2 regions of the Streptomyces sp. NPDC005784 genome follow, and region 1 is predicted to be linked to the other one. Evidence: riboswitches for the same ligand, from Rfam matches in the RefSeq annotation. Region 1 holds a riboswitch; the other holds the start of a gene.
The links. Region 1 has a riboswitch for S-adenosylmethionine ahead of ACFYR3_RS02210 (aminotransferase class V-fold PLP-dependent enzyme). Riboswitches for the same ligand answer to the same signal wherever they lie in the genome.
Positions count from the first base shown of each region.

Region 2: it holds a riboswitch for S-adenosylmethionine, as region 1 does, so the genes downstream of both, ACFYR3_RS15925 (putative leader peptide) here and ACFYR3_RS02210 (aminotransferase class V-fold PLP-dependent enzyme) in region 1, are expected to answer to the same signal.

Region 1 covers NZ_JBIAIQ010000001.1:501,465-506,533, forward strand. Annotated here, with positions in the region: gene ACFYR3_RS02200 (rhomboid family intramembrane serine protease) at 1-725, shown strand, start outside; gene ACFYR3_RS02205 (Lrp/AsnC ligand binding domain-containing protein) at 768-1,049, shown strand; gene ACFYR3_RS02210 (aminotransferase class V-fold PLP-dependent enzyme) at 1,086-2,447, opposite strand; SAM riboswitch class IV at 2,636-2,752, opposite strand; gene trpD (anthranilate phosphoribosyltransferase) at 2,838-3,902, opposite strand; gene ACFYR3_RS02220 (cytochrome bc complex cytochrome b subunit) at 4,072-5,069, opposite strand, start outside.
Region 2 covers NZ_JBIAIQ010000008.1:72,348-77,416, reverse strand. Annotated here, with positions in the region: gene ACFYR3_RS15935 (hypothetical protein) at 87-359, shown strand; gene ACFYR3_RS15930 (glutathione S-transferase C-terminal domain-containing protein) at 482-1,273, opposite strand; gene ACFYR3_RS15925 (putative leader peptide) at 1,385-1,510, opposite strand; SAM riboswitch class IV at 1,488-1,633, opposite strand; gene ACFYR3_RS15920 (hypothetical protein) at 1,790-1,924, shown strand; gene ACFYR3_RS15915 (amino acid ABC transporter permease) at 2,094-3,098, shown strand; gene ACFYR3_RS15910 (amino acid ABC transporter ATP-binding protein) at 3,197-3,961, shown strand; gene ACFYR3_RS15905 (transporter substrate-binding domain-containing protein) at 4,159-5,069, shown strand, end outside.

The DNA.
Region 1 (5,069 bases):
GGGCGCTGCGGGGTCAGTCGGCGCCGGTGACGTACGGGCTGATCGTCCTGTGCTGTCTGATCTTCGTGATCGGTCCCGCCTCGGGCCTCGATCCCGCGTACGGCACCGGGGACGAACTGCTGGTCGCCCAGCGGGCGTACTTCCGCCGCTGGGGCGTGGTCCCGGCCGATCTGTTCGGCGGGGCCCCGCGCGAGGCGCTCACCCCCGCCACCGCCCTGTTCATCCACGGCAGCTGGCTCCATCTCCTGGGCAACATGCTCTTCTTCTACGTCTTCGGGCTGATGGCCGAGGAACGCATGGGCCATCTGGAGTTCGCCCTCTTCTACCTGGGCTGCGGATATCTGGCCCTGCTCGGCTACGCCGCCGCCAACGCCACCTCGCAGCAGTCCCTGGTCGGGGCCTCCGGGGCGATCTCCGCGGTGCTCGGCGCGTTCCTGTACCTGTTCCCCAAGGCCCGGGTGACCAGTCTCTTCCCGTTCCTGTTCTTCCTGCCGCTGCGGTTCCCGGCCTGGGTGGTGCTGCCGTTCTGGTTCACCCTGCAGTGGCTGGCGGCGGGCCGCAGCGCCTCGGGCCCCGGGGTCGCCTATCTGGCCCACCTCGTGGGCTTCTCCCTGGGTTTCGTCTACGCGTGGGCCCGGTTCCGCCGCCGTACGGCCGTCGTGCCCGCTCCGGGGCCGCTTCCGGGGCCCCCGGCGGATCAGCCGGGTCAGCTGGACCGCGAGTAGGGTGAGATCCCCAGCAGCGGCCCCCTAGGGAGAGAACCAGCCGTGATCACCGCGATCGTCCTCATCAAGACCAGCGTGGACCGGATCCCCGAGATCGCCGAGTCGATCGCGTCGCTGGAGAGCGTCAGCGAGGTCTTCTCCGTCACCGGCACCTACGACCTGATCGCGATGGTCCGGGTCAAGGCCCACGACGACCTCGCGGACGTCATTCCCGGCAAGATCAGCAAGATCCCGGGCGTCGAGGCGACGGACACGCACGTGGCGTTCCGTACGTACTCCCAGCACGACCTGGAGGCGGCGTTCGCGATCGGCCTCGACTCCTGACCGACGGCAACACCGCCTCCGGGCACGCTCGGTGCGTCAGACCGCCGGGACGCAGCGGCCGCCCTCGGTGCGGTACTGCCAGCGCGCGCCGTCCCTGACGAGCTCGCGCACCGCGCGGACGAACCGCTCGACGTGCTCGTCGGGGGTACCGGCCCCGAAGCTGACGCGGATGGCGTTGAGGGACTTCTCGCCCGGGGCCGCCTCGGGAGCGCCGCACTCCCCCTGGGTCTCCGGGTCGCTGCCGAGCAGCGTGCGGACCAGCGGGTGGGCGCAGAAGAGGCCGTCGCGGACGCCGATGCCGTACTCGGCGGAGAGCGCGGCCGCGAAGTGCGAGCTGTTCCAGCCCTCGACGACGAAGGAGATGACGCCGACCCGCGGGGCGTCGTCACCGAAGAGCGACAGGACCCGGACCTCCGGGACCTCGGCGAGGCCCGCGCGGACGGTGCGGATCAGGTGCTGCTCACGGGCGACGAGGTTGTCGAAGCCCTCCTCGGTGAGCGCCTTGCAGGCCGACGCGATCGAGTAGGCGCCGATGACGTTCGGCGAGCCGGCCTCGTGCCGGGCGGCACTGTCGTGCCACTCCACGTCCACGCCGCCGTCCGTACGCCGGGTGACCTTGCGGCTGGCGCCGCCGCCCGCGAGGTAGGGCTCGGCGGCGAGCAGCCAGTCGGAGCGGCCCGCGAGGACACCGGAGCCGAAGGGCGCGTACAGCTTGTGCCCGGAGAAGGCGACCCAGTCGACGTCGAGGTCCTGGACCGACACCGGGTGGTGCGGGGCGAGCTGCGCGGCATCGAGGACGATACGGGCGCCGTGGGCGTGCGCGGCGGCGGCCAGCTCCCGCACCGGCCACAGCTCCCCGGTGACGTTCGAGGCGCCGGTGACGCAGACCAGGGCCGGTCCGTACGGGTCGCGGGCGGCGAGGGCCTGCTCCAGGGTGGCGACGGCCTCGCCCGGGGTGCGCGGGGCGTTCAGGTAGGTCACCCGGGCGTCGCGCCAGGGCAGCAGCGAGGCGTGGTGCTCGGTCTCGAAGACGAAGACCTGGCAGTCGGCCGGGAGCGCGGCGGCGAGCAGGTTGAGCGAGTCGGTCGTGGAGCGGGTGAAGACCACCTGGTCGCCGGCGCGGCAGTCGAGGAACTCCTCGACGGTCCTGCGGGCGTTCTCGAAGAGGTCGGTGGACAGCTGCGAGAGGTAGCCGGCGCCCCGGTGGACGCTGCCGTAGTACGGCGCGTACGCGGCCACGTCGTCCCACACCCGCTGCAGGGCGGGCGCGCTGGCGGCGTAGTCGAGGGCCGCGTAGGTCACCTCGCCGCCGGTCACGAGCGGGACGGTGACATCCCGGCCCAGAACGGCCAGAGGGGCACAAACGGACTGGTCGGCGGCAACGGTGGAGACAGACATGGCGAGCTCCTGTGAGAGGCAGGCGGGATCACCGCGCGAGCCGGCCGCCCGGAGGCAGGGCTCAGCGCAGGAAAGGGTGAAAAGGGTGTGCGGGGGCGGGGCTCTACGCCCTATCGCATTCGCTTGCTCACAGAAGGCTCCCTCGAACGACCAGGACCCCTGGTTGCATCCGCCCGGAGGGCGGGAGGGGTCCGCGCTTGCCGTAGGCCTCGCTGCCTACGACCTGGTCTTCACCCGGGGCACCCCGCCACGGACGGAGGGTTGCCGGACAGCCGGCCGGGGCCTGATGGCTGTCACTCATGACCTGGTACAGCATCTTGCCAGAGGATCTTCCACGCGCAAGGCGCAGTCCGGATTCTGGACTGCGCCCTGCTCCGTGTCACCGGTGGATCAGGCGTTGCTGGCGGCCACCCAGCGGTCCAGGGTGCGCTTCGCGGCGCCGGAGTCGATCGCCTCGGCCGCCTTCTCCATTCCGTCGCGGAGCTGGTCCGCGAGCGACGCGCCGGTCGGCGACAGGGCCACCAGGGCCGCCGCCGAGTTCAGCAGGACCGCGTCCCGTACGGGCCCCTTCTCGCCGTCCAGCACGCGCCGGGCGACCTCCGCGTTGTACGAGGCGTCGGCGCCGCGCAGGGCCTCCACCGGGACGATGTCGAGCCCGACGTCGCGCGGGTCGAAGCGCTCCTCGGTGACCAGGCCGTCGCGGACCACCCAGACGTGGGAGCCGGCGGTGGTGGTCAGCTCGTCGAGGCCGTCGTCGCCGCGGAAGACCAGCGAGGAGTTGCCTCGCTCGGCGAACACTCCGGCCACGATCGGCGCCATACGGGGGTCGGCGACCCCGACCGCCTGGGCCTTCACCCGTGCCGGGTTCGTCAGCGGGCCGAGCACGTTGAAGGTCGTCCGGATGCCCAACTGGCCGCGTGCCGCCGCCACATGACGCAGCGCCGGGTGGAACTTCACGGCGAAGCAGAAGGTGATCCCGGCCTCCTCGGCCACCTCGGCGACCCGCTTCACCGTGAGCTGGAGATTGACGCCGAGCTTCTCCAGGACGTCCGACGAGCCGGACGCGGAGGACGCGGCCCGGTTGCCGTGCTTGACGACCTTGGCGCCGGTGCCGGCCACCACGATCGAGGACATCGTGGAGATGTTGACGGTCTTCGCGCCGTCGCCGCCCGTTCCGACGATGTCGACGGTGTGTCCGGGCACCTCGATCACATTGGCGTGCTCGTACATCGCCCGGACGAGTCCGGTGATCTCCTGGACGGTCTCGCCCTTGGCCCGCAGGGCCACCACGAACCCGGCGATCTGCGCGTCCGTCGCCTCTCCGCGCATGATGCGGTCCATCGCCCAGGCCGTGTCGTCCGCGCTCTGGTCGCGGCCCTCGAGCAGGCCGTTCAGTACCGCCGGCCAGGAACGGCCCGCCGCGGTGTCGCCTCCAGCGGGGTTCACAGCGCTCATGGTCGCTCCTGGGTTCGTAGGTCACACGGTGGTCGGTGACACGGTCGTAGGTGACGCGGAGTGGATCACCCCGCACCACGGGGTGAGTCCACCCTATCCAGCCCGGGAGACGGCAAAGAGCCCCGTCCATTGCCTGGACGGGGCTCCTGCCGTGGCGAACAGCCGGGGATCAGTGGTGGCCGTGGCCGCTCGTGATCTCCTTGTACTCCTCGACGGTGGGCTTGGGGATCTGGTTGTCCTCCCCGTAGAAGCCCTGGCTCATCTTGGCGCGCAGCTTCTTCGCGCCCGAGACCTTGCGCTCGACACCGTTCTCGTCGACCGTCGGGCCGATCTCGGCCGGCTTGTACTGGTCGTGCGCGGTGAGCGTGTGCAGCGCGTCCTGGCTGAGCGGCTCGTGGACCTCGATGAACTCACCGTGCGGCAGACGCTTGATGATGCCCGACTCGCGGCCGTGCAGCACCTTGTCCCGGTCCCTGCGCTGGAGGCCGAGGCAGATCCGCTTGGTGGCGATGAAGGTGAGCACCGGCACGACGAAGAAGGCGATGCGCACGAACCAGGTGATCGAGTTGATCGCCAGGTGGAAGTGCGTGGCCCAGATGTCGTTGCCGCCGCCGACGAGCAGCACGAAGTACCAGCTGATCCAGGCGGCACCGAACGCGGTCCGGGTCGGGACGTTGCGCGGGCGGTCCAGGATGTGGTGCTCGCGCTTGTCGCCGGTGACCCAGGACTCGATGAACGGGTAGACCGCGATCGCGACCAGGACCAGCGGGAAGATCACCAGCGGGATGAACACGCCCAGGACGAGCGTGTGACCCCAGAGGTTGATCTCCCAGCCCGGCATGACACGGATCAGGCCTTCGGAGAAGCCCATGTACCAGTCGGGCTGGGCACCCGTGGACACCATGTCCGGACGGTACGGACCCATCGCCCAGATCGGGTTGATCGAGGCGATCGCCGCGATGGCCGCGATGACACCGAAGACCAGGAAGAAGAAGCCTCCGGCCTTCGCCATGTAAACGGGCAGCAGCGGCATGCCGACGACGTTGTTGTTCGTCTTGCCGGGACCCGCGTATTGCGTGTGCTTGTGGTAGAAGACCAGGATCAGGTGGCCCACCACCAGACCGAGCATGATGCCCGGCAGCAGCAGCACGTGCACCGAGTAGAAGC
Region 2 (5,069 bases), on a different contig from region 1:
GGCAGACCGGTGGACCGTCTCGGTGATTGCTCCGTGTTCTGTGCGGTGGCCATGCGTTGGTTCCGCGGATGGGACAGAGTGTCGTCATGGGGCGCCTGTGGATGACGTGGTCGATCGACGGAGTCGGATCGGCCGGCCAGAACGTCGCCGACGTGGAAGCGGCCTGTCGTGCTCTGGTCGGCTCCGTCGAGCGGTCCCGGCGTGCCTTCGACGTGCCGGAGCCGTGGGAGGAGCTCCGTGAGTCCGCGCTGATCATCCAGGACCAGATCCTGGGCTCGGGGCGGGAGATCCTCGATCGGGGCCGGGAGTGGACCTCGACCCATAAGGGCGTGAGCATCATCCTGGTTCCGCGCGACTGAACGGCCCGGACGCCGGGCCCGGCGTCCGGTTCTCCGTTCAGCCATTCGTGCGAGGACCCCGCTCACCTGCCGGCCGGGCGCTCGGCCAGGCAGGAACCTCCCCTCTCGATTCCGCCGGAGCGTCAGGCGTCGGCAGCCACGGACACCACGGCGCTCCCGTCCCGGAAGGCCGAGTGGTCGCCCAGACGGCGTACGTAGTCCCGGAGCCGGGGATGCGAGCCGAGGATGTCGGACCGGCCCAGTCGGGTGAGCGCGACCCACACGTCCACGTCCGCAGCCGTGAGGTCTTCGCCCAACACATAGGGCTGCGCGGCGAGTTGGCAGTCCAGCAACTCCAGGGCGGCCGAGAGTTCCGAGGGCTGGGCGGACGGGGTGACGTCGCGCTCCAGCAGGTCGCGGAGGGCTTCGATGTCTGCGCTGAGGGCCGGAGGGCACAGCGCGGACGGGTGCCCCGTGGTGTGACCGGAGAGCAGCCCCGCGAGATCGCGGAGGATGTCCGGCGTGTGGTTGCTGACGATGCGTCCACTCCATCGGTCGCACAGCGCGGGCGCCGTCAGCGGTCCGTCGTAGTGGTGCTCGGTGGCCTCGTAGGCGCGGCGCAGCGAGGCGAAGGCGTCGGGTGTCCCGGCGGGGGGTGCCAGGAGGGTGGTGGCGAGCGAGTCCCTCAGGCCGAGCAGGTCGAGGGTGATCGCGATGCGCAGCGAGAGCGGACAACTCTCCGACAGATACAGCTCGTAGCGGTGCGGCGCCGGGTAGAAGCCGCCGGCCAGGCCTACGCCGATACGGCTGTGGACGCTGTGGGGGAGCGCGGGCGGTGTCGCCGCCACCTTGAGGCGAAGGTCCGAGGGGAACGGGATCTGGTCACAGGGGCGCGAGTTGGCTGTACCTGAAGTCCGCGAAGCTGTCTCGGGCATGACTCTCCCTTGGGGAACGAGGAAGCCACCGCCGCCTTGTGGGCACCAGCGGCCGAATGCGGATTGACTGCGCTTGTCGCACCGGTCCGGATCGAACGGACCGGTCACGAATCAGTAGGCGCTGGAGACACGCAACAGATCGATGTGCAGGCGTCTCGTCAAACCGTTCCTGGGCAATTCCCACCGGTCCCGACTCCAGGGCTCGCGAGACGCGAGACCACGCTTGCTCCGCCGCATCGGCGGAACCCGGTCGTCACCCGGGGCACCCCGTCGCGGTGGAAGGGTTGCCTGTCAGCGGGCCGGGGCCGATGACCACAGGAGCGGGGCGAACCCGCACCGTGGGCGCTGACAATCGTGACCGTCCAGGCCAGTCTCGACGCGCCCTGAGCTGCCGTCAAGAAGGCCGCACGCGCGGTCTCACCTGGTGGTCACCCGCATTGACATTCTTTTCGGGGCGGGCCTAACGTGCGGCCCACAACGAGATGCCTCAGGGCCGGAGAAGTGATGGTGACGGCGATGCACGCAGCTGACGGGACGGCCGCATGGCGGCGCCTCGGCCGCGATGTGCTGTGCGCCGACCGCTCCGTGGACCTGCTGCGCGTCAACAGCGCGCTGTGTACGGGCACGTGTCGCCCCCTCTGCCAGGGCTGACGGCTCTTCTTCTGAATCTCTGACGACCACCGCTGTCGCGGTGTGCCCCTTCTCCGTCCAGCCCCCGTTCCACATGCACCCGTGCGTCGATCCGCGCTGAGCCGTTCCGGCTCCGCGTCATGCCGCCGCTCGCCGTGGTCCGGGGTGTCCGCATCCGCTGGAGCTCTCCATGAGTCAATCTCCCGGCGCAGCTGTGTCCTCCGGATCAGCGCCGCTCGCCGAGGCGATCCCCCGTACCGACGTCCCTGCCGTACCCAAGCCTCTGGCGGCTCAGCGGGTTCTTCCGCTCCGGCGTCCCGGCCGCTGGATCGTCACGGCCGTGGTGCTCGTACTGGTCGCCCAGATCGCCCACGGTCTGGTGACCAATTCCTTCTACCAGTGGGACCGTTTCCAGTACTGGTTCCTTCGCCCGACCATCCTCGACGGCCTGGTCATCACGCTTGAAGTCGCCTTCTACAGCGCGGTGTTGGGCTTGCTGGGCGGGATCCTGCTCGCGTTGGCCAGGCTCTCCCCGAGCCCGGTGCTGCGCGCGGTGAGCTGGGTCTACACCTGGCTGTTCCGCTCGGTACCGCTCATCGTGGTCCTGCTGTTCCTCTACAACTTCAGCGCGTTGTACCAGACGTTGAGCGTCGGCGTGCCGTTCGGCCCGGCCTTCTTCACCTTCGACGAGTCCCACCTGGCCACCGACATGGCCGTCGCCGTCGTCGGACTGAGCCTGAACGAAGCGGCGTACGCCTCCGAAGTGGTGCGCGGCGGCCTCCTCTCCGTCGACCAGGGGCAGCACGAAGCGGCCTCCGCCCTGGGCCTGCCGAAGCGGTACCAGTTCGCGAAGATCGTCTTCCCGCAGGCGCTGCGCTCCATCACCCCTAATTACGTCAACCAGTTGATCGGCCTGATCAAGGGCACCTCACTGGTCTTCTACGTCTCCCTGCTGGACCTGTTCGGCTCCGTGCAGAGCATGGGCAGTACCTATCCCGGCGACATCGTGCCGCTGCTCCTCGTGGCCACCGCCTGGTATCTGATCCTCACCAGCGTCGTGTCCGTCATCCAGTTCTACGTCGAGCGGCACTACTCACGGGGCGCGCTGCGCACCCTGCCGCCGACCCCGTTGCAGAAGGTACGGAACGGTCTGCGCGACGTGCGCGACCGGGTCCGGAGGGAGACGGCGATATGAGCGGCGAAACGCGTCGGACGACGGTGAAGACCAGGACGGATCCGGAGGATCAGGCGACGGGGACGGCTCCGGCGGCCGAGGTCATCGGAGCGCTCGGGATCCAGCCGGCCGCGGTCGAGGTGCACGACGTGCACAAGTGGTACGGCGCCCACCAGGTCCTGCAGAGCGTGGAGTTGACCGTCCGGCCCGGAGAGGTCACGGTCATCCTCGGACCCTCCGGATCCGGCAAGTCCACCCTCCTGCGGGTCATCAACCATCTGGAGAAGCCCGAGATCGGCCATGTGAGCCTGAACGGCGAGCTCATCGGCGTCCGCAGGCACGGCGAGCGCCTGAAGGAACTGAGCGAGCGCGTCATCCTGGGCCAGCGCAGCCGCATCGGGTTCGTCTTCCAGAACTTCAACCTCTTCCCTCATCTGACCGTGCTGGACAACGTGGCCGCGGCTCCGGTGGCGACCGGGAAACTGTCCAAGCCCGAGGCCCAGCGGCTGGCCCGCGATCTGCTCGCCCGCGTGGGGCTGGCCGACAAGTCCAGCGCCTATCCGAGGCAGTTGTCGGGCGGTCAGCAGCAGCGGGTGGCCATCGCCCGCGCCCTCGCCCTGCGACCGGGGGTCATCCTCTTCGACGAACCGACCTCGGCGCTCGACCCCGAACTGGTCGGCGAGGTGCTCACCGTCATCAAGGACCTGGCCAGCAGCGGCACCACCCTCGTCATCGTCACCCACGAGATCGGATTCGCCCGTGAGATCGCCGACCGGGTCGTCTTCATGGACGGCGGCCGGATCGTCGAACAGGGCCCGCCGACGCAGGTGTTGGACCATCCACAGCAGGAGCGCACCAGGGACTTCCTGAGCAAGGTCCTCTGACCCGCACGCCGACGGCGAACAGCGAGGCACCGGTCGCCACCGACCCGCGCCCGCGGCACACGTTCGGCGATGCAACTCGCACCGGGGACCCCGGAACTTGCCATCCGCCGTGCGCCGTCGCGCACATCCACCCGATTTCGCGGCCCGCCGGGACCGCGCCCCCACACCCGCACCGCACACACCCGACAAGGACAGCCATGCGCACCCTCCCCCTGAACAGCAGAATGCTTCGCGGCGTCACCGCCACCGCGGCCGTCGCCTCCCTCGCCGCCGGGCTCGCCGCCTGCGGGGGTGACAGCGACGCCGCCACCACGACCGGCGCCGCCGGCACGGTCACTGTGGGACAGCTGTCCAACGGGGCCGCCAAGCCGACCGCACTCAAGGTCACGGAGGTGAAGTCGATCAGCGCCGAGCTTCCCGCGTCGGTGAGCAAGAGCGGCAAGCTGGAGATAGGCGTGGGCGCCCTGCCCGAAGGCTTCCCGCCGCTGGCGTACGTCGGCGAGGACCAGAAGACCCTCACCGGCGCCGAGCCCGACTTCGGCCGTCTGATCGCCGCCGTCCTCGGCCTCAAGCCCGAGCTTCGGAACTCCACTTGGGAGAACATGTTCGTCGGTGTCGACAGCGGCAAGGTCGACGTGGCCTTCGCCAACATCACCGACACCGAGGAGCGCAAGAGGAAGTACGACTTCGCCTCCTACCGCAAGGACAACGTCGGCTTCGAGGTGCTCAAGAAGAGCACCTGGAACTTCGACGGCAACTACGAGAACCTCGCCGGGAAGACCGTCGCCGTCGACAACGGCACCAACCAGGAGAAGATCCTCCTGGAGTGGCAGGCGAAGCTGAAGAAGGAGGGCAAGACCCTCACCGTCAAGAACTACGCCAGCAAGAACGCCGTCAGCCTGGCACTGACCGGCGGCAAGATCGATGTCTACTTCGCCGCCAACCCGGGCGTCGCCTACCACATCACGCAGACCGCCAAGTCGCCCAACCCGACCCGCAGCGCGGGCACGTTCTCCGGGGCCGGTGGCACGCTCCAGGGCCTGATCGCGGCGACCACCAAGAAGGACAGCGGGCTGGCCAAGCCCATCGCCGACGCGATCAACCACCT